DNA from 2 places in the Pseudoclavibacter sp. VKM Ac-2888 genome. Region 1 is predicted to be linked to the other one. Evidence: predicted binding sites of a transcription regulator. Region 1 holds the regulator's gene; the other holds the start of a gene.
The links. Region 1 encodes LexA, which represses DNA repair genes until DNA is damaged. Its sites were predicted from a motif close to TCGAACANNTGTTCGA; they were not measured.
Positions count from the first base shown of each region.

Region 2: the regulator LexA is predicted to act here: its motif matches at 3,242-3,257, upstream of ITJ61_RS12215 (HNH endonuclease signature motif containing protein).

Region 1 covers NZ_JADKSM010000002.1:390,943-399,694, reverse strand. Annotated here, with positions in the region: gene priA (bifunctional 1-(5-phosphoribosyl)-5-((5-phosphoribosylamino)methylideneamino)imidazole-4-carboxamide isomerase/phosphoribosylanthranilate isomerase PriA) at 1-552, opposite strand, end outside; gene hisH (imidazole glycerol phosphate synthase subunit HisH) at 674-1,327, opposite strand; gene hisB (imidazoleglycerol-phosphate dehydratase HisB) at 1,324-1,932, opposite strand; gene ITJ61_RS17195 (histidinol-phosphate transaminase) at 1,942-3,030, opposite strand; gene ITJ61_RS17190 (LysM peptidoglycan-binding domain-containing protein) at 3,076-3,393, opposite strand; gene lexA (transcriptional repressor LexA) at 3,619-4,272, shown strand; gene hflX (GTPase HflX) at 4,386-5,912, opposite strand; gene ITJ61_RS17175 (class I SAM-dependent methyltransferase) at 5,949-6,560, shown strand; gene dapF (diaminopimelate epimerase) at 6,529-7,440, opposite strand; gene miaA (tRNA (adenosine(37)-N6)-dimethylallyltransferase MiaA) at 7,496-8,407, opposite strand; gene miaB (tRNA (N6-isopentenyl adenosine(37)-C2)-methylthiotransferase MiaB) at 8,410-8,752, opposite strand, start outside.
Region 2 covers NZ_JADKSM010000001.1:2,588,223-2,596,974, reverse strand. Annotated here, with positions in the region: gene ITJ61_RS12235 (GntP family transporter) at 1-294, shown strand, start outside; gene ITJ61_RS12230 (hypothetical protein) at 407-613, opposite strand; gene ITJ61_RS12225 (MFS transporter) at 877-2,073, opposite strand; gene ITJ61_RS12220 (DedA family protein) at 2,274-2,993, opposite strand; gene ITJ61_RS12215 (HNH endonuclease signature motif containing protein) at 3,363-4,910, shown strand; gene ITJ61_RS12210 (hypothetical protein) at 4,907-5,581, shown strand; gene ITJ61_RS12205 (MDR family MFS transporter) at 5,578-7,269, opposite strand; gene ITJ61_RS12200 (TetR/AcrR family transcriptional regulator) at 7,391-8,014, opposite strand; gene cls (cardiolipin synthase) at 8,129-8,752, shown strand, end outside.

The DNA of each region.
Region 1 (8,752 bases):
CGGGCCCTGGAGGGTGCCGTCCTTCGTCACGTCGGTCACGACGTAACGTGCGCAACCGGCCTCCTCGAGCCGTTCGAGTACCGACCAGAGGTCACCAGCATCGCGCGTCCAGCCGCGAGCCGCGAGCGTGGTGCCACGCACGTCGAGGCCGACGGCGATGAGCTCGCCGTAGCGAGCGATGACGTTCGCCGCCCACTCCGGATTCTCGAGCGCGGCGGTGCCGAGGTTGATGCGGCGCGCACCGGCGTCCACCGCACGCTCGAGGGACTCGTCGTCACGGATCCCGCCGGACAGCTCCACATTGACGTGCTTGGCCGCCCGGATGACGCGCTTGATGACACTGCGGTTCTCCCCGCGCCCGAAGGCCGCGTCGAGGTCCACGAGGTGGATCCACTCCGCACCCTGCTCGATCCAGTCCTCCGCCGCATCCACAGGATCGCCGTAGTTCGTGGCGGAGTCAGCCTCGCCCTGAACCAGACGAACCGCCTTGCCGCCGGCGAGGTCGATTGCGGGGAAGAGCACGAGCTCCGGTGACGTGTTGAATTCGCTCACGCGCGTAGGTTCCTTGTTCTCGTTCTGAGGCGCCGGGGCATCGACGCCGAAAGGGGATGCCCTGGCAGTCCGGGCAATAGCGTATCGGCAGGCGGCGGTGCAGCGCGCCGATGCAGCAGCACTAGGCGCGCTTCGGCAGCGTCTCGATCCAGTTCCGAAGCAGGCGCACGCCAGCCTCGCCGGACTTCTCCGGGTGGAACTGCGTCGCCGACAACGGGCCGTTCTCGATTGCCGCGATGAAGCGCTCGCCGTGCTCGGCATGGGTCACGAGCACCGGGCGGGCCTTCGGATGCGGGTCGAGCGGGAGCTCATGCGCCGCGTACGAGTGCACGAAGTAGAAGCGCTCCCGAGCAATGCCGGCGAAGAGCTTCGAGTCCGCCGGGGGGTCGACGAGGTTCCATCCCATGTGCGGAAGGACCTCTGCCCGCAGTTCGGTCACCTCGCCCGGCCATTCGCCCAGACCTTCGGCTCGCCTGCCACCCTCGATGCCGCCGTCGAAGAAGATCTGCATGCCGACGCAGATGCCGAGCACGGGGCGCCCCCCTGCAAGGCGCCGGCCGACGATCTCCCCGATGCGCTGACGATTGATGGCCTCCATGACGTGAGCGAAGCTCCCGACACCTGGCACGACGTAGCCGTCGGCGTCGGCGGCGGCAGCGCGGTCGGCCGTCAGCTCGACCTCAGCACCAGCCGCTTCGAGCGCCTTCACGGCCGAGTGAACGTTGCCCGAGCCGTAGTCAGCGACGACCACCCGCGGACGTGCGACTGAAGTCACAGCGCGCCCTTGGTCGAAGGAATGCCCACGACCTCCGGGTCGAGTCGCTTGGCCGCGCGGAACGCACGGGCGAACGCCTTGAACTCCGCTTCGGCGATGTGGTGCGGGTCGCGCCCGCGGATGACCTCGACGTGCACCGTCAGACCGGCGTGGAACGTGATCGCCTCGAAGACGTGACGCACCATCGCGCCCGTGAAGTGCCCGCCGATGAGGTGGTAGATGAAGGCCTCCGGCTCCCCGGTGTGCACGAGGAACGGACGCCCCGAGATGTCGACGACGGCTTCGGCGAGCGACTCATCGAGCGGCACCCTCGCATCGCCGTAGCGCGCGATGCCCGACTTGTCGCCGAGGGCCTGGCGGATCGCCTGACCGAGCACGATCGCCGTGTCCTCGACCGTGTGGTGCACGTCGATCTCCGTGTCACCCGTCGCACGGATCGTGAGATCGGTCAGCGAGTGCTTCGCGAAGGCATTCAGCATGTGGTCATAGAACGGAACCGACGTCTGGATGTCGGCGATGCCGGTCCCGTCGAGGTTCAGGCTCAGCTCAATCGAGGACTCGCTCGTCGCGCGTGAGATGGTCGCGGTGCGTGGCGTCGTGGTCATCGCTCCAGCCTAGGCCTTCCCTGCATCGGTGATCTCGGCGAGTGCGGCCAGGAACGCGCTCGTCTCCGCGCGCGTCCCGGCGGTCACCCGAAGCGCGTTCGGGATGCCGACATCCCGCACAAGGATGTCGCGGTCGAGGAGCTGCTGGAACGTAGCCGCGGGATCCGCGACGTCGCCGAACAGCACGAAGTTCGCGCCAGACTCCCACGGCGTGTAGCCAAGACGGGGCAGCTCCACCAGCAGGCGGTCGCGCTGCTCGCGGATGGCGTCGACCTGCTGGAGCATGATCTCCGAGCACTCGAGCGCTGCGGTCGCGGCGGCCTGGGTGATCGCGGACAGGTGGTACGGCAGCCGAACGAGTCGGACGGCGTCGACGACGGCCTCGTGAGCCGCGAAGTACCCGACGCGGGCGCCAGCGAAGGCGAACGCCTTGCTCATGGTCCTCGAGACCACGAGCCGCTCGCGACCCGGGAGAAGGGAGAGCGCGGTCTCCCGACCATCAGGGAGGAACTCGGCGTAGGCCTCATCGACGATCAGGATGCCGTCGGTCGCGTCGTACGCAGCCGCGATCACGTCGAGATCGGTGACGGTGCCCGTGGGGTTGTTCGGCGTGCAGATGATGGTGATGTCGGGGCGCTCTCGACGAAGTGCCTCCGTGACGAGGTCCGCGGTCAGCGCGAAGCCGTCAGCGCGTGGCACCGGAATCCACTCGGACCCAACCCCTCTGGCGAGAAGGGGGTACATCGAGTAGCTGGGTGTGAAGCTGAGCACGCTGCGCCCGGGGCCACCGAAGACCTGCAGCAGCTGCTGCATGATCTCGTTCGAGCCGTTGGCGGCCCACACCTGCTCGGGACCGATGCCCCGGCCCAGGTAGACGCTCAGCTGCTCGCGCAACTTCGTGAACTCGCGGTCCGGGTAGCGATTGAGTCCGGGGAGCTCGCGGGCGATCGCCTCGATGATTCGCCTGGCCACGACCTCCGGCACGGGGTGCGGATTCTCGTTGACGTTGATGGCAACGCGCACCGGCTGCTGCGGCGCTCCGTAGGGGGTGAGTCCGCGGAGGTCGTCACGGATGGGCAGGTCTTCGAACGAGGTCACCGCACAAGCCTACGACGCGGTCTGCGCCTGGAATGGGCTGTGGACTCAGTCGAGTGGGAGGGCGAGTCGCTGCCCGGCCTGAACCGTGCCGTTCTCAAGAGCGTTGAGCTTGGAGATCTCGACGATGACGTCGCGGATATCGGAATCGCCCGCGACTTCCTCGGCGATGCCCCAGAGCGTGTCGCCAGCGCCGACGGTGACGTACTCGAACTCGACGCCTGCGGCGTCGCTCGAGGCCGCCGCGGAGTTCATGTGCGTGGCCCCGAGGGCGATGGCTGCGGCGACGGGCAGCGCAGCGATGGCGAGCAGGACACGACGGCCTCGGACGGTGAGGCGGAGTGGTGCAACGGCAGTGGTGTTCATGATTCCTCCTGATTCGTCCACATCTTCGAGTGGTCGAATGTATGTACTGAATATAGCTACGAACAAAGTGCCAAGTCAAGGCTTCCAGTTCGAATCTCTCGAACTTTCATCCACAACACTCGAAGAAATGTTTCGTACCTGCGTGCACCCTCGGTAGGGTTGGCGCTATCAGGCAGTGCATCACCTGCCACCGACATTCCGTGTCGGAGAGCGGACGGAGACGACATGGCCAAGAAGCCAGCGAGCGACATCTACAGAAAACTGACCGAGAAGCAGGAGCGCATCCTGACCTGCATCATGGAGTCGGTGCGCACGCGCGGGTACCCGCCGAGCATGCGCGAGATCGGCGACGAAGTCGGCCTCGTCTCCTTGTCGAGCGTCACCCACCAGCTCGGCCAGCTGGAGAAGTTCGGCTACATCAAGCGCAATCCGGGCATGCCCCGCGCCCTCGAGGTGCTGGTGCACTTCGACCACACCGACGATGGCGATTCCAACGAGACGGCTGAGGCCGCGTTCGTCCCGGTGGTCGGCAGGATCGCAGCCGGCATCCCGATCACGGCGGAGCAGCAGGTCGAAGACGTCTTCGCGCTCCCCCGTCAGATCGTCGGCAAGGGAGAGCTCTTCCTGCTCCGTGTCGTTGGCGAGTCGATGATCGATGCTGCCATCTGCGACGGCGACTGGGTCGTCGTGCGGTCACAGCGCAACGCGGAGAACGGCGACATCGTCGCCGCGATGCTCGATGGAGAAGCCACGGTCAAGACCTTCCGCAAGCGTGACGGCCACATCTGGCTGCTCCCCCGCAACAGCGACTTCGAGCCCATCCTCGGCGATGAGTCCGAGATCCTCGGCAAGGTCGTCGCTGTCCTCCGCTCCATCTGAGAGCAGCCGGAAGCACCGGCGCCTGCACACGTCAGCAGATGCAGAAGAGCAGCGAGCCCGATGGGCTCGCCGCTCTTCTGCATGCCTCCCTCAGGAGGACTGATGCGTGTGCGTCAGCCTGCGACCGCGAACGCCTCGAACAGTCCGAGCTGGTCGGGGTGGACCCGGGCCTTGAGCCGCGTGCCGCTCTCCACGTGCTCGAGCTCGAGCACGGCACCTCGCTCGTGCAGGTAGGAGACCAGATCGCCGCGCTCGAAGGGCACAAGGACCTCGATGGTCACCTCGGGGGTTGGCAGGAGCTCGGCGATGCGCCCGAGCAGCAGGTCGATGCCCTCACCCGTGTGCGCGGAGACGAAGAGGCCGTCGGGGGCGAGCCCCTGGAGCTCGAGGCGTCGATCGCCATCGACCAGGTCGGCCTTCGTGAAGACCACGATCTCGGGAACATCGTGGGCTTCGACCTCTCCGATGACGTCTCGCACCGTGGCGAGCTGCGCGGCGGGATCCGGGTGGGAGGCATCGACGGCATGCACGATGACATCGGCAGCCTGCAGCTCCTCGAGCGTCGAGCGGAAGGCTTCGACCAGCTGGTGGGGCAGGTTGCGCACGAAGCCGACCGTGTCGGCAATCGTGTAGGGGCGGCCGTCTTCCGTCGCCGCCTTGCGCACCGTCGCGTCGAGGGTCGCGAAGAGAACGTTCTCGACCAGGACGCCCGCATGCGTGATGCGGTTGAGGAGGCTCGACTTGCCGGCGTTCGTGTACCCCACGATCGCGACGGCCGGAACCTGGTTGCGCTGTCGGGTCGCGCGCTTCACGTCACGCGAATCCTTCATGTCGGCGATCTGGTGGCGAAGCTTGGCCATCTTCGTGCGGATGCGCCGACGGTCGAGCTCGATCTTGGTCTCTCCAGGGCCTCGTGACCCCATGCCGGCACCGCCGGAGCCGACCTGGCCACCGGCCTGCCGGGACATCGACTCGCCCCATCCGCGAAGGCGCGGGAGCATGTACTCCATCTGCGCCAGCTCGACCTGCGCCTTGCCCTCGCGGCTCTTGGCGTGCTGGGAGAAGATGTCGAGGATCACCGCGGTGCGGTCGATGACCTTCACCTTGATCTCGTCTTCGAGCGCGCGACGCTGGCTGGGCGCGAGCTCGGTGTCGGCGACCACCGTGTCGGCTTCGAGCGCCGCGACGATCTCCTTGAGCTCAGCGACCTTGCCTCGGCCGAGGTACGTGGCGGGGTCGGGGTTCGGCCGACGCTGCAGCACGCCGTCGAGGACGACGGCTCCCGCAGTCTCGGCGAGTGCGGCCAGCTCCTGCATCGAGTTCTCGGCCTCCTCGAGAGAGTTCCTGCGGTAGACGCCGACGAGCACGACCCGCTCGAGGCGCACCTTGCGGTACTCGACCTCGGTGACGTCCTCGAGTTCCGTTCGCAGGCTCTCGACTCGTCGCAGCGACTGCCTGGCTTCTCGTTCGAGCTGGTCGCCGTCGGCCTCGCCGTCATAGCTCGTGCTGGCGCCGTCCTGCAGCGCCTGCGCTCTGCCGGAGGAGAACAGGGTCATCGTGGCGCCCGGTTCCTTCGCGGCTCGGAGGATTCGGTCGATCGCGTCGTTGCTCTCGCCTGGAGGAGTCTCAGAATCTCGCATATTCGTACTATTCTACGCCGGTGCTAGCGTCTAGGGGTGACCGCTCAGCATTACTTCTCAGCAACCCCGGACGGGCCTCTCGAGCGGCGACGCGTCGTCGCCAACCTCCGGGGCCGAACGGTGACCGTCATCACGGCAGGCGGTACCTTCAGCCCTGAGCACGTGGACCGCGGCACCCAGGCGCTCCTGCACGCAGCACCCCCGCCGCCCTCGACCGGAACCGCGCTGGACCTCGGGTGCGGCTGGGGACCGATCGCGCTCGCACTCGCACTCGAGTCGCCCGAACTGGACGTGCGGGCCGTCGACGTCAACGAACGGGCGCTGCTGCTCACCGGTGAGAACGCGCAGGCCCTCGGACTCGACAACATCACGCCGACACGCCCCGAGGACGTCCCCGAGGACACGACCTTCGACCTCATCTGGTCGAACCCGCCCATCCGAATCGGCAAAGAGGCCCTGCACGAGCTGCTCTCCGCGTGGCTGCCGCGCCTCAGCACCGAGGGAGAAGCCTGGCTCGTCGTCGCCAAGAAGCTCGGCGGCGACTCACTGCAGTCCTGGATCGCGGCGCAGTTCGGACCAGAGCTGTCCGTCGAGCGGCACTCGACGGACGCGGGCTTCAGAGTGCTGCGGGTGAGGCGAATTCGCTAGCGAGCTCGTCCTCGATACTGCCCGTGAAGGCGATCTCGGCCGGCCCCGCCAGGAAGACATGCTCGACGCCGTCGACAGCTCCGACCGTCACCTGCAGCACGCCACCCGGCACACCGACCGACCAGGCATCCGGCGCGCCAGCGCCCGCCCAGTAGCGAACCGCCAGTGCTGACGCGACGGCCCCGGTGCCGCAGGAGAGAGTCTCGCCGACGCCCCGCTCGTGCACGCGCATCCGGATGTGCCCGACGCCGTCCTGCACGAGCTGGTCGTGCGGGACGACGAACTCGACGTTGGCTCCCAGCTCAGGGGCTGGATCGATGAGCGGTGCATGGAAGAGCTCGAGCCGCTCGAGCTCTTCCTCGCTCGAGAGCGCGACGACGACGTGAGGGTTTCCGACGTCGATCCCGAGCCCCGGGCGTGAGACGCCGATGTGCGGGACGGTGACGAGCGGCTCGCCACCTTCGAGGCGCCACGGCCCCATGTCGACCTTGAAGCCCGTGCCGTCTCGCTCGACGACCCGCAGACCGGCACGCGTGCCGATCTCCAGCCGCTCACCCGCCTCAAGGGTCACCAGCCCTGTTTCCGTGAGGAAGCGCGCGAACGCGCGCACCCCGTTGCCGCACATCTCCGCGATCGATCCGTCGCCGTTGCGGTAGTCCATGAACCATTCGGCCAGGGGGTGGGCTGCCTGCAGCTCGCGCCCTTCAGCGAGGTTCTGCGAGCGAACCGCTCGGATGAGACCGTCTGCGCCGACACCGAAATTGCGATCGCACAGCCGCGCCACGCGCTGAGGCCCGAGGTCCAGCTCCCCGTCCGGGTCGGAGACGAGGACGAAGTCGTTGCCGGTGGCCTGCGCCTTGGTGAACGCGAGTTGTGTCATGGGGCCAATGCTACGGAACTCTCGATCCCCGTGTGCGCCGTGCGTGGTCTCCCGGTCAGAGTCCGGCGGCCTGGAGGATGCGCTGCGCCGCGAACCCCTCCCCGCTCTGGGCGCGGACCGCGCTCTCGTAGCGTCGGAACCAGGAGACCTGGCGCCTGGCGTACTTCCGGGTCAAGAGCTGCGCCTCCGCGATCGCCTCAGCACGGCTCATCTCGCCCCGAAGCTCCGCGAGTGCCTGCTGGTACCCGATCGCGCGCTTGGCGGTGCCGCCCTGCTCCAGCCCGGCCTCGGCAAGCGCCTGCGTCTCCTCCAGCAGCCCCGACTCCCACATGCGCTCGACGCGGGCGTCGAGCCTGGGGGTGAGCACCTCCCGGTGCTCTTCGACGACGGCGAACGTCACGTCCCGCCATCTGGCTTCCTGGTCAGGCAGCTGAGCGCTGAACGGCTCCCCCGTGACCTCGATCACCTCGAGCGCCCGTACGAGGCGCCGTCCGTTGCGCGCGTCGATGGTGGCCGCGGCCTGGGGGTCGAGTGCACGGAGCCGCGCGAAGAGCGGACCGGGACCCTCGAGCTGCAGCTCCGCCTCGAGCTCGGCTCGCACGGCGGGGTCGGTCCCTGGAAAGCGCAGATCGAAGCAGACGGCCGCGATGTAGAGCCCAGAGCCCCCGACGAGGATGGGCACATCTCCCTCGGCCTCGATCTCCTCGACCAGCCCTCGAGCCTGCTCCTGATACCAGGCGACACTCGCGTCTTCCGTGACATCGAGCACGTCGAGCAGGTGATGCGGCACCCCCTCACGGTCTCCGGGCGCGAGCTTGGCGGTTCCGACATCCATGCCCCGATAGAGCTGCATGGCGTCGGCGTTGATGACCTGAGCTCCGCGCCCGGAGGCGCGCAGGCGGGCGGCGATGTCCAGCGACAGCTGCGACTTCCCCGTGCCGGTTGCTCCCCCGATGGCGATGAACACGCTCAGCCGCGCCGGATCGTCGGGAGTCCGAGCGAGACGCGAGCAGGTGCCCCGGCCGGCGCGGGGACTGCGCAGCTCTCGGCAAGCGAGCGGTCCCAGGCGTCCCCCGCTCTCGTGCGACGGACGTCGAGGCGGCTCGATGTGGCATCTGCGACGAGGTGGAACGACGCCGCTCCCGTGATCTCACCGGTGACGACATCACCGGGTCGTGGACGTTCTGCGCCGTCTGGGAGCGAGAAGTGCACAAGCCGGTTGTCCTCCGAGCGTCCCGACATGCGGTGTGTCTCGTCGTCCTTCTTGCCTTCTGCTGCGCTGACCAGGATGCGCTGGACGCTGCCGATCAGC
Region 2 (8,752 bases), on a different contig from region 1:
CGCGCGGCGCAGGGGTCGGCCACGGTCGCGATCCTCACGACGGCTGGCCTCCTCAGCGCGTCGATCCTCGGCGGCGGGTACTCGACGATCCAGGTCGCGCTGCTCGCCCTCGCCATCGCGTTTGGCGCACTCGGCCTGTCACACGTCAACGACTCCGGCTTCTGGGTCGTCACCCGGTACCTCGGCCTCGGCGTCGCGGACGGCCTCCGCACGTGGACCGTCCTCACGACGGTGCTTGGCCTCGTCGGCTTCCTGCTCTGCTTCGTCGTCTGGCTGCTCGTGGGCGTCGCCTAGCGACGGCTTCCGCAGCCCCACCGCGATCGCTGCCAGCCGATGTGCCCTTCACCGAGTTCGTGGAGGGCGCATCGGCTGGCAGCGTTTGGCGTCCGCGCTGAGGTCTCTCGCGTCAGTAGCCCGAGTTGTTGCCGTGATCGAAGCGGATGCTCGTCGGCGCCGGACCCGGGTTCTCGGCTCGTCGGCGCCGTTCGTCTGGGGAGAGCTCGGAATCGCGCGGTGGGCGAGGGGCCGCGTGCAGCATCCACACCAGGAGGAACGTGACCGCCGCGAAGCCCAGCGCGATGACGGCAACCACCAGGGCGGGGTTCTCGGTCATGGGATGCTCCGCTCGCTCAGGCGCCGCACGCGCGTCTTCCGGGGAGTCTCCCACGCCGGCCGGGGAAGCGCTCGCTGCTCGCTCCTCGCTCATCCTCGCTGGCCCGTGGCGGCCAAGCGGTCGTCAGGGCCTGGGTGCCAACGCTGCCAGCCAAGTGCCCCTTCCACCGGGCGTGTTGCTGGCCACTTGGCTGGCAGCGTTTGCCTGCGCGGACGCGGCATCGGACTCGCCTCAGGTGGCGGCGGTTGGCCTGCTGGCCCGCGCTACGGCGCCTGCGGGCCCTTCTGCACGGGGATGATGCCCGTGCGCGCCGGCGGGTTCGGGAAGAACCAGAGGATGGAGCCGGAGAGGATCCAGATGATGGCCATCCCGGCGATCAGCCAGCCTGCGTCGAAGCCCGCGATGAGCCCGGCGATGGCCGCGCCGACGGCGGCCGCCGTGACCCGCAGGCCCGCGCCGATCGTGAAGACCTGCGAGCGCACGTTCGGCTTGCTCTCCTTGTCGCGGAGCAGCATCATGGCGGCGTTTGCCGGTGCCGCGAAGAGACCCGAGATGAGGACAGCGGCGAACGCGAACCCGATCGGGAGCGCCGGCACCGCGATGAGCAGGAAGACGCCCGTCGCGACGAAGCCCATCCCCATGACCCAGACCGGGCCTCGGGTGGTCCAGGTCCTGACCGCCATGAAGAGGGCGCCGGCGAGGCCGCCGATCGCGTAGGCGGTGACGAGCCAGGCGGCGGACGCCTCGGAGCCGGTCCGCTCCAGGGAGATGGCGATGGCGGCGATGCCGAGCGCGCCACCGGCGACCTGGCTGACGGTGCCGGCGATCGTGACGATCGCGATCGGCTTGTGCTTGACGAGGTACGTCATGCCGCGAGCGATCATCCGCCCGAGGCCTTCCACCGGGCCGTTCTTCGCGTGCATCCGGATGCCGAACCCGGCCACCGCCCCGATGAGGGCGAGGCTCGCGAGGAGCACCATCGCGAGTCGTGCTGAGCCCGCCAGTGGGATCGCGAGCGCCGCCAGCGCCGGACCACCCACCGAGGCGATCGTGTAGGAGAGCGCGTCCTGCGCGTAGGCCTTCCTGGCCGGCTCGATGTTGTCGGTCGCGAAACTCGAGAGGCCGCCCATGTAGGCGGGAGTCACGAACCCGGCGACCGCGAGGATGACGGCGATGACGCCGATCGGCAGTGTGCCCAGCTGTGAGGCGAAGAGGTAGGCGGCCGCCGTGATCGTCCCCCCGATGATGAGGAGCAGCTTCGGGCGGCGCATCCGGTCGAGGAGGGCGCCAACGAGCGGTGCCGCGATGACGCTCGGGAAGAGGGCGACGGCGACGAGGAAACCGCCGACGGCGACGTCCCCGAGCTGCTCGACGGCAAGCAGGGGAAGGGCGACAACTGCTCCGGCGTTCGCCAGTCGGAGGGGGATCGAGGTCGACTGGTACCGCCAGATGCCGCTCATCCGTGAACCGAACTCCTCACTGCAACGCCGTCGAGAGACGCGGCAGAGCATGCCGCGCAGGCAAGCCTACGTCGCGTTCGAGGCGCCCGTCAGCGCGCGGAATCGAGTCTCGCGGGAGGGTGGCATGCCTTGTTACCGGCGGTTCGCGGGGCGGCGGAGTCCACCGCGCGCCTGGGCAGCTGGTGCCGGAATTCCGACGTTCAGTCGCCGAGCTTCTGGTCGAAGTCCTTCGGTGCAAGCGAGAGGTTCTTCGCTTCATCGCGGTTGCGCTGCTCGGCCTCGCGGCGGGACTTCCGCGAGTTCAGGAGGTAGTGGATGCTCGTGGGCACCACGGTCGCGAGCACCGCGACGATCAGGATCACGTCGATGTACTCGCGGATGAAGTCGCCGAGTACCGGCACATAGCCGAGGAGGTAGCCGGCGAAGGTGAGGCCGGCGCCCCAGATGAGCGCGCCGATGAGGTTGTAGATCGTGTACTTGCGGTAGTCCATTTTGCCGACGCCCGCGGCCACCGGAGCGAAGGTGCGCACGACAGGAACGAAGCGGGCGATGATGACCGCGAGGCCGCCGAAGCGCTCGAAGAACGCGTTGGTCCGTTCGACGTTCTTCACGCTGAAGAGGCCGCTCTCCTTGCGCTCGAAGATCCTCGGCCCCGCTTTTCGCCCTATCAGGTAGCCGACCTCGCCGCCGAGGAACGCGGCGAATCCGATGGCGAGGCACACCCACCAGATGTCGAAGCCGATGCCCGGGTAGAAGGCGAGCAGGCCCGTGATGAGCAACAGTGTGTCCCCGGGCAGCAGGAAGCCGACGAGGAGCCCGGTCTCCGAGAACACGATGAGGCACACGACAAGAAGCGCCCAGGGGCCCGCACCGTGAATGATCGTTTCAGGGTCGAGCCAGGGGAAGAGTGTGGGAGCCACGGAAGGATGCGTCCAGTCGCTGAGATGCAGGGGCGGTAAGTGAAGCAGAGGTGATCGAAAGAGTATCCCGCGCGCGCCCTGGGAGGAACACAGCTTGGACGGGGTACCCGCGGGGTGCTCTCGCCCGCCGAATGTCGGCGGCCAGAAGTAGCGTCGAAGGTGTGCTGGGAGGCGCGCGGGCTCGCCTGCGTGGCTGGTGATTCCAGCGTCCGGTTACTGTTCTGTGACGTGGGATTTCTTCACAGGGCTCGAATATACGTTCGATACACGGTAGGCTGGGACTGGCTTCGGGGGAAGCCAGCTCGGCACGTGAATCCGCAGGCAGAAATGCCTTGGGTGGAGGGTGCTGAGACAATGAGGGGGGATTCGATGGGCGACGACGAACACGCATCGGGTGGAGTATCTGGTGCTGGTGCTGGGGCAGGGGCTGGAGTCCTCGCGGGTCTACCGGCGAGCGTTGCTGCTGTCGAGCGAGAGTCCGGCATCGCAGCCACGGCCGTCGTCACGGCGCTCGTCGACGGGCGACAGCCCGTCTCGTCGGTGCTCGACGCCGAGTTCTTCGCCGCGTTCGAGGAGCTGGCCGCTCGCAAGCGGATGCTCGACGCGACGATCTTGGAGATGACGGCCGAGCTGCTCGGGCGAGACGAGATCACGCCGGTGGCCTTCTCTGGTTCTCTGGTGCGTCGGGGTGGGTACCGGTCCGTGAACGAGGCCGTGCGGCAGACCTTCGGCCTTCGCCGAGCCGAGGCGGCCAAGCTTCGCGAGGTCGCCGAGGCGACGCGCGAGCGCATCAGCATGACGGGCGAGGCGCTTCGGCCCACACGGAGCCAGGTCGCGGTCGCGGTCGCGGAAGGGCGGGTGACGCTCTCGCAGGCGTCGGCGATCGTCGCAGGGCTGCGCGAAGCGGGCGGCAGCGTCGATATCGCCGACCTCGATCGCGCAGAGTACGAGCTCGTCCAGGCCGCGTGCGGGCTCACCCAGGAGGACGACGAGCCGGCGTCGCCGGAGCGTCTGGCCAAGCAGGCCGCCGTGTGGGTGGCCTTCCTCGACCCAGACGGCGCGGAGCCCAACGCGGAACGTCAAGCCGCGAAGCGAGGACTCTCCTTCACCCGTCGCGCTGACGGCATGGTGCAGGGCAGGCTCCTCGCGACCCCGGAGCAGGGCGAGGCCATCATGCGCGTCCTCGACGCGTATCTCTCGCCGCGGCGCGACCACGCGTGCGAAGCAGGCGACGAGCCCAGCGGCACCCTCGCTCCTCAGGAGGAGCCGCAGATCCGGGACGATCGCAGCTTCTCTCAGCGACGCATCGACGCGCTCGTCTCGGTCTTCGCTCAGCATGCCGAGTCCCCACGCGCGCCCCGGACCGGCGGCGAAGCGCCCACCCTGGTCATGACCGTCACGCGGGCCGGTCTCGCGGGAGCCGCCGAGACGCCGGCGGACATCTCGCGGCTCGAGCACAGCGGCGAGGCTGTCCCGGTCGAGGCGGCCCTGCGCATCCTCTGCGATGGCATCATCCGGGTTGCGCTCGTCGACGACGACGGCGAAGTCCTCAAGCTCGGCCGCAAGCGAAGACTCTTCAGCCCGGCTCAACGGAGAGCGGTCTTCGCCCGAGACGGCGGGTGCAGAGCGCCCGCGTGCGAGCTCCCTTTCGACACCGTCGAGATCCACCATGTCACCCCGTGGTCGAGAGGTGGACGCACCGACACGAGCAACGGCATCGCGCTCTGCACCTTCCATCACCACGAAGTGCACCTGGGTCGGCTCACCATCTTGCCCGCGCAGAGCCGGACGTGGAAGGTCGAACCCGCAACCGGCCCCAGGGTGGCTCGCACGCGCATCCGCGAGACACCGCGCGCGGTCCAGTTCCAAGCAACACCCAGCAGCGCCGAGGAGGCGCTTGGAAAGATGAGCGCATGACAGCATTCCGAACTCAGCAGTTCCCCACCATCGAGGTAATCAGGGGGCGTTGGGCGCTCGCTGCGGCCATCGAGACCGCGATCCTCGGCGAGGGTGGCGACAACTCCCGCGCCGACGAGCACGGCTGGTTCTACTCCGACGGGGGTGGCAGCTGGGCTCGGCTCACCCCGCTCCCCGACGGCCGGGCCGTCCTCGCTGGCATCGACCGCGACCACTCCGAGACGTACAGGCGGGGCTTCGACCTCATCACTGGCATGCCCGAGTGGGGAGTGGCGCACGTCGAAGCCGCCGTCAGCTCGGAATCGGGACGCCGCTGGGTGGCAGGCGGGGAGCAGCCCTGGCTCGGATTCGTCTACTGGCGCGAGAACGCGGGGGAGGCCTGGCGCACCGTCGACCACGGCATCGCCGACGGACTCGACCGGCACCTGCTCCCCGTGCTCAGCGAGGAGCAGATGCTCGCCGCCGCCGCCGACTGGTTCGAGGGCGCCGTCATGGACCTCGACGACCCGGAATCAGCCCCCGAGCAGGTCGACGCGGAAGCCGTCCGGCGGGGCGCCGAGCTGGGCCAGGACCTCACCGCAGAGGCGCTCGCTGCGGTCCTCCCCTTCGAGGGGATGCACGTCGAGGCGGCCCTCCGCGCGGCACGCGCGTTCTCGACGGCACCCCGCTAGTCGCGGCTCCTCGGCCCGTTTGAGCTGAGCCGCGTCGAATCCACGCTCGGGGCGGCACCATCGCCCGCCTCGTGGCTCTCCCGACTCTCCCGAGCCGCCGCGTCGAGCTGTTCCGCCTCTTCCCCGCCGACCGCCTCGCCACGAGCCACAAGCCCGGCAACATCAGAGAGGGGGATCTGCTTCAGGAAGAGCGAGAGCAGGAACGCGAGTGCGATGAACGGCACCAGGTACCAGAAGACGGGAGCCAGAGCGTCGGCGTAGGCCGTGACGATCCCGTCCCGTACCTCGTCCGGCAGCTGCGAGAGCGTCTGCGGGTCGATCGTCGAGGTCGCCGTCGCCGCGTCAGCCGGGCTGGCGCCGCTCGCCGTGAAGACCGAGGTGAGGTTCTCCGTCAGTCGCGTCGTGAAGATCGCGCCGAACACCGCCGTGCCGAGTGCTGCCCCAACCTCACGGAAGTAGTTGTTCGTACTCGTCGCCGTGCCGATCTCGGCCGCTGGCACCGCGTTCTGAACGACCAGGACGACAACCTGCATGATGAGCCCGAGCCCCGCCCCGAAGAAGAACAGGAACACGCAGATGAGCCAGATGGGCGTATCCGCCGTCAAGGTGGTCATCGCCACCATCGCGAGACCGGTCAGCACCGTGCCCACGATCGGGTAGATGCGGTACCGCCCCGTCTTCGAGATGAGGATTCCCGAAGCGATGGACGTGCCCATGAGGCCCGCCATCATCGGCAGCATGAGCAGTCCAGAGGCTGCGGCCGAGGTGCCAGACGACATCTGCAGGAACGTCGGGACGAAGCCGATCGCCGCGAACATGCCGATGCCGAGCGTCAGGCCGATGGCCGTCGCGTTCACGAAGATCGGGTTCTTGAAGAGACCCAGCGGGATGATCGGATCCTCCGCGCGCGACTCGACGAAGACGAACATCGCCGCCGCCACGAGGAGGCCGAGGCCCCACGCCCACGTGACCATCGATGCCCACCCGTGCTGCGCATCCGCACCGAAGTCGGTGAAGAAGATGAGGCAGGTCGTCGCAGCAGACAAGAAGAGCACGCCGAGGTAGTCGATGCGCTTCGTCGCCTTCTTGCTCGGCAGCTTCAGCGCCACCACGGCGATGACAAACGCCGCGATGCCGACCGGGATGTTGATGTAGAACGCCCACTGCCACGTCAGGTGGTCGACGAAGTAGCCACCCAGCAGTGGGCCACCGACGGCCGAGAGCCCGAAGACCGCGCCGAGCGGGCCCAGGTACTTGCCGCGTTCGCTGGCCGGCACGATGTCGGCGATGATCGCCTGCGACAGGATGATGAGCCCGCCGCCGCCGAGGCCTTGGATGGCGCGGAACACCACGAACGCCCAGAAGCTGTCCGCGAAGGCGCAGCCCACCGACGCGAGCGTGAAGATCGCGATCGCGATGAGGAAGAGGTTCCGTCGCCCGAGCACGTCACCGAACTTGCCGTAGATCGGCATGACGATGGTCGTTGCAAGGAGGTAGGCGGTCGTTATCCACACCTGGTGGTCGACCCCGCCGAGCTCGCCCACGATCGTCGGCATCGCCGTCGAGACGATCGTCTGGTCGAGGCTCGAGAGGAGCATGCCGGCGATGAGGGCGCCGAAGATGGTCCAGATCCTGCGCTTCGTGAGCAGGAACTGCGGCGCAGCTGGCGCCGGTGCACTGGTGGTCATGCGTGGGTCCGTTCGAGGAGTGCGGTGCGGGAAGAAGAGGGGAGGGAGAGAAGGGTGGGGGAGAGAGGAAGGCTGGGGAGCGGGAGGAGGCGTGGCCGAGACGAGGGGGCAGGCGCCGCCCTCAGCGCTGCACTACGGCGCGCATGGCGGCGACGCGTCTGGAGACGACCGTCTCCATGTCGTCGGTGTTGTCGGTCGTGAAGAACTCGAAGGCACTCGCCCGCATGATGGACATGAGGAGCTGCACGGCTGCGGAGGCGCGAAGGTCCCCGGTCGGGAGCCCCTCTCGACGCTCGACGAGGGCGACGTCTCGCTTCTCGTCGCTCGACATGTGCTCGAGCACCCGCTTGAAGAGCTTCGGCTCCTGGTCGATGACGGCCATGACTTCGCGGATGTCGCCCGAGTTCGGCTCCGGGTCGGACTCGCGCCACCGCTCGAGTGCCAGGTGTGTCAGCGCTTCGAGGAGGTCAGGGCTCAGCTGCTCGCTCCCGGGGTCGCCGCCGGCCACGAAGCGCTCGTCGAGGTGGGTCGTGTCTCGTCGGGCCGAGATGCCGAGAAGGGCGTCTTCCTTCGAGGCGAAGTAGTTGAAGAACGTCCTTCGGGAGATGCCGACCTGCTCGCAGAGCTCCTCGATCGTGAAGCCGGGAAGCCCGACATCGAGGGCGCGGCGTCGGGCCATCGACGAGATGTCGCGGCTCGTCCGCGCCATCTTGCGAGCCCGCAGATTCGTTGCACTATCAATCACTAGTGCAGTATTGCACTAATCGAGGAAAGTGCAACAAGTTCTGGGCGCGGATGCACGTCCCGCTCACGCGCATCCCTTGGCCTACGCTGTCCCCTAGTACCCCGAGGAGACCCGATGGCCGAGATCCCGCACATCACGATCAGCGCTGGCTTCATCTTCGCGATCATCGACCTGATCATCCGAGTCATCGCGATCATCGTCGTGCCACGCAATCGGAAGCCGAGCGTCGGCATCGCCTGGCTCATGGCGATCTTCCTCATCCCGTACGTCGGCGTCATCGCGTTCCTGCTCCTCGGCAGCTTCCGTCTCCCCACGAAGCGCATGGAGCGCCAGCAGGAGGTCACGACCTTCATCAACATGGCCGTCGGGAGCGTCGAGGTCGAGCCGACCAAGCACAGCGACCCGGCCTGGTTCGACTCCGTCGTCGCCCTCAACCGCACGTACACGGCCATCCCCCTCATCAGCGACAACGAGGTCGTCCTGCAGGGCGACTACGAGGAGACCATCGTCGCGATGGCCGCCGAGATCGATACGGCAGAGAAGTGGGTGCATGTCGAGTTCTACATCCTCGCCTGCGACCACACCACGCTGCCGATCTTCGATGCTCTCGACCGAGCGGTCGCCCGAGGCGTGAGCGTTCGCATCCTGCTCGACCACATCGCCTCCATCCGCGTGCCCGGCTACCGCAAGCACACGCTGTCGCGGCTCAAGGCCCTCGAGCGGGCCGGCGCCGAGTGG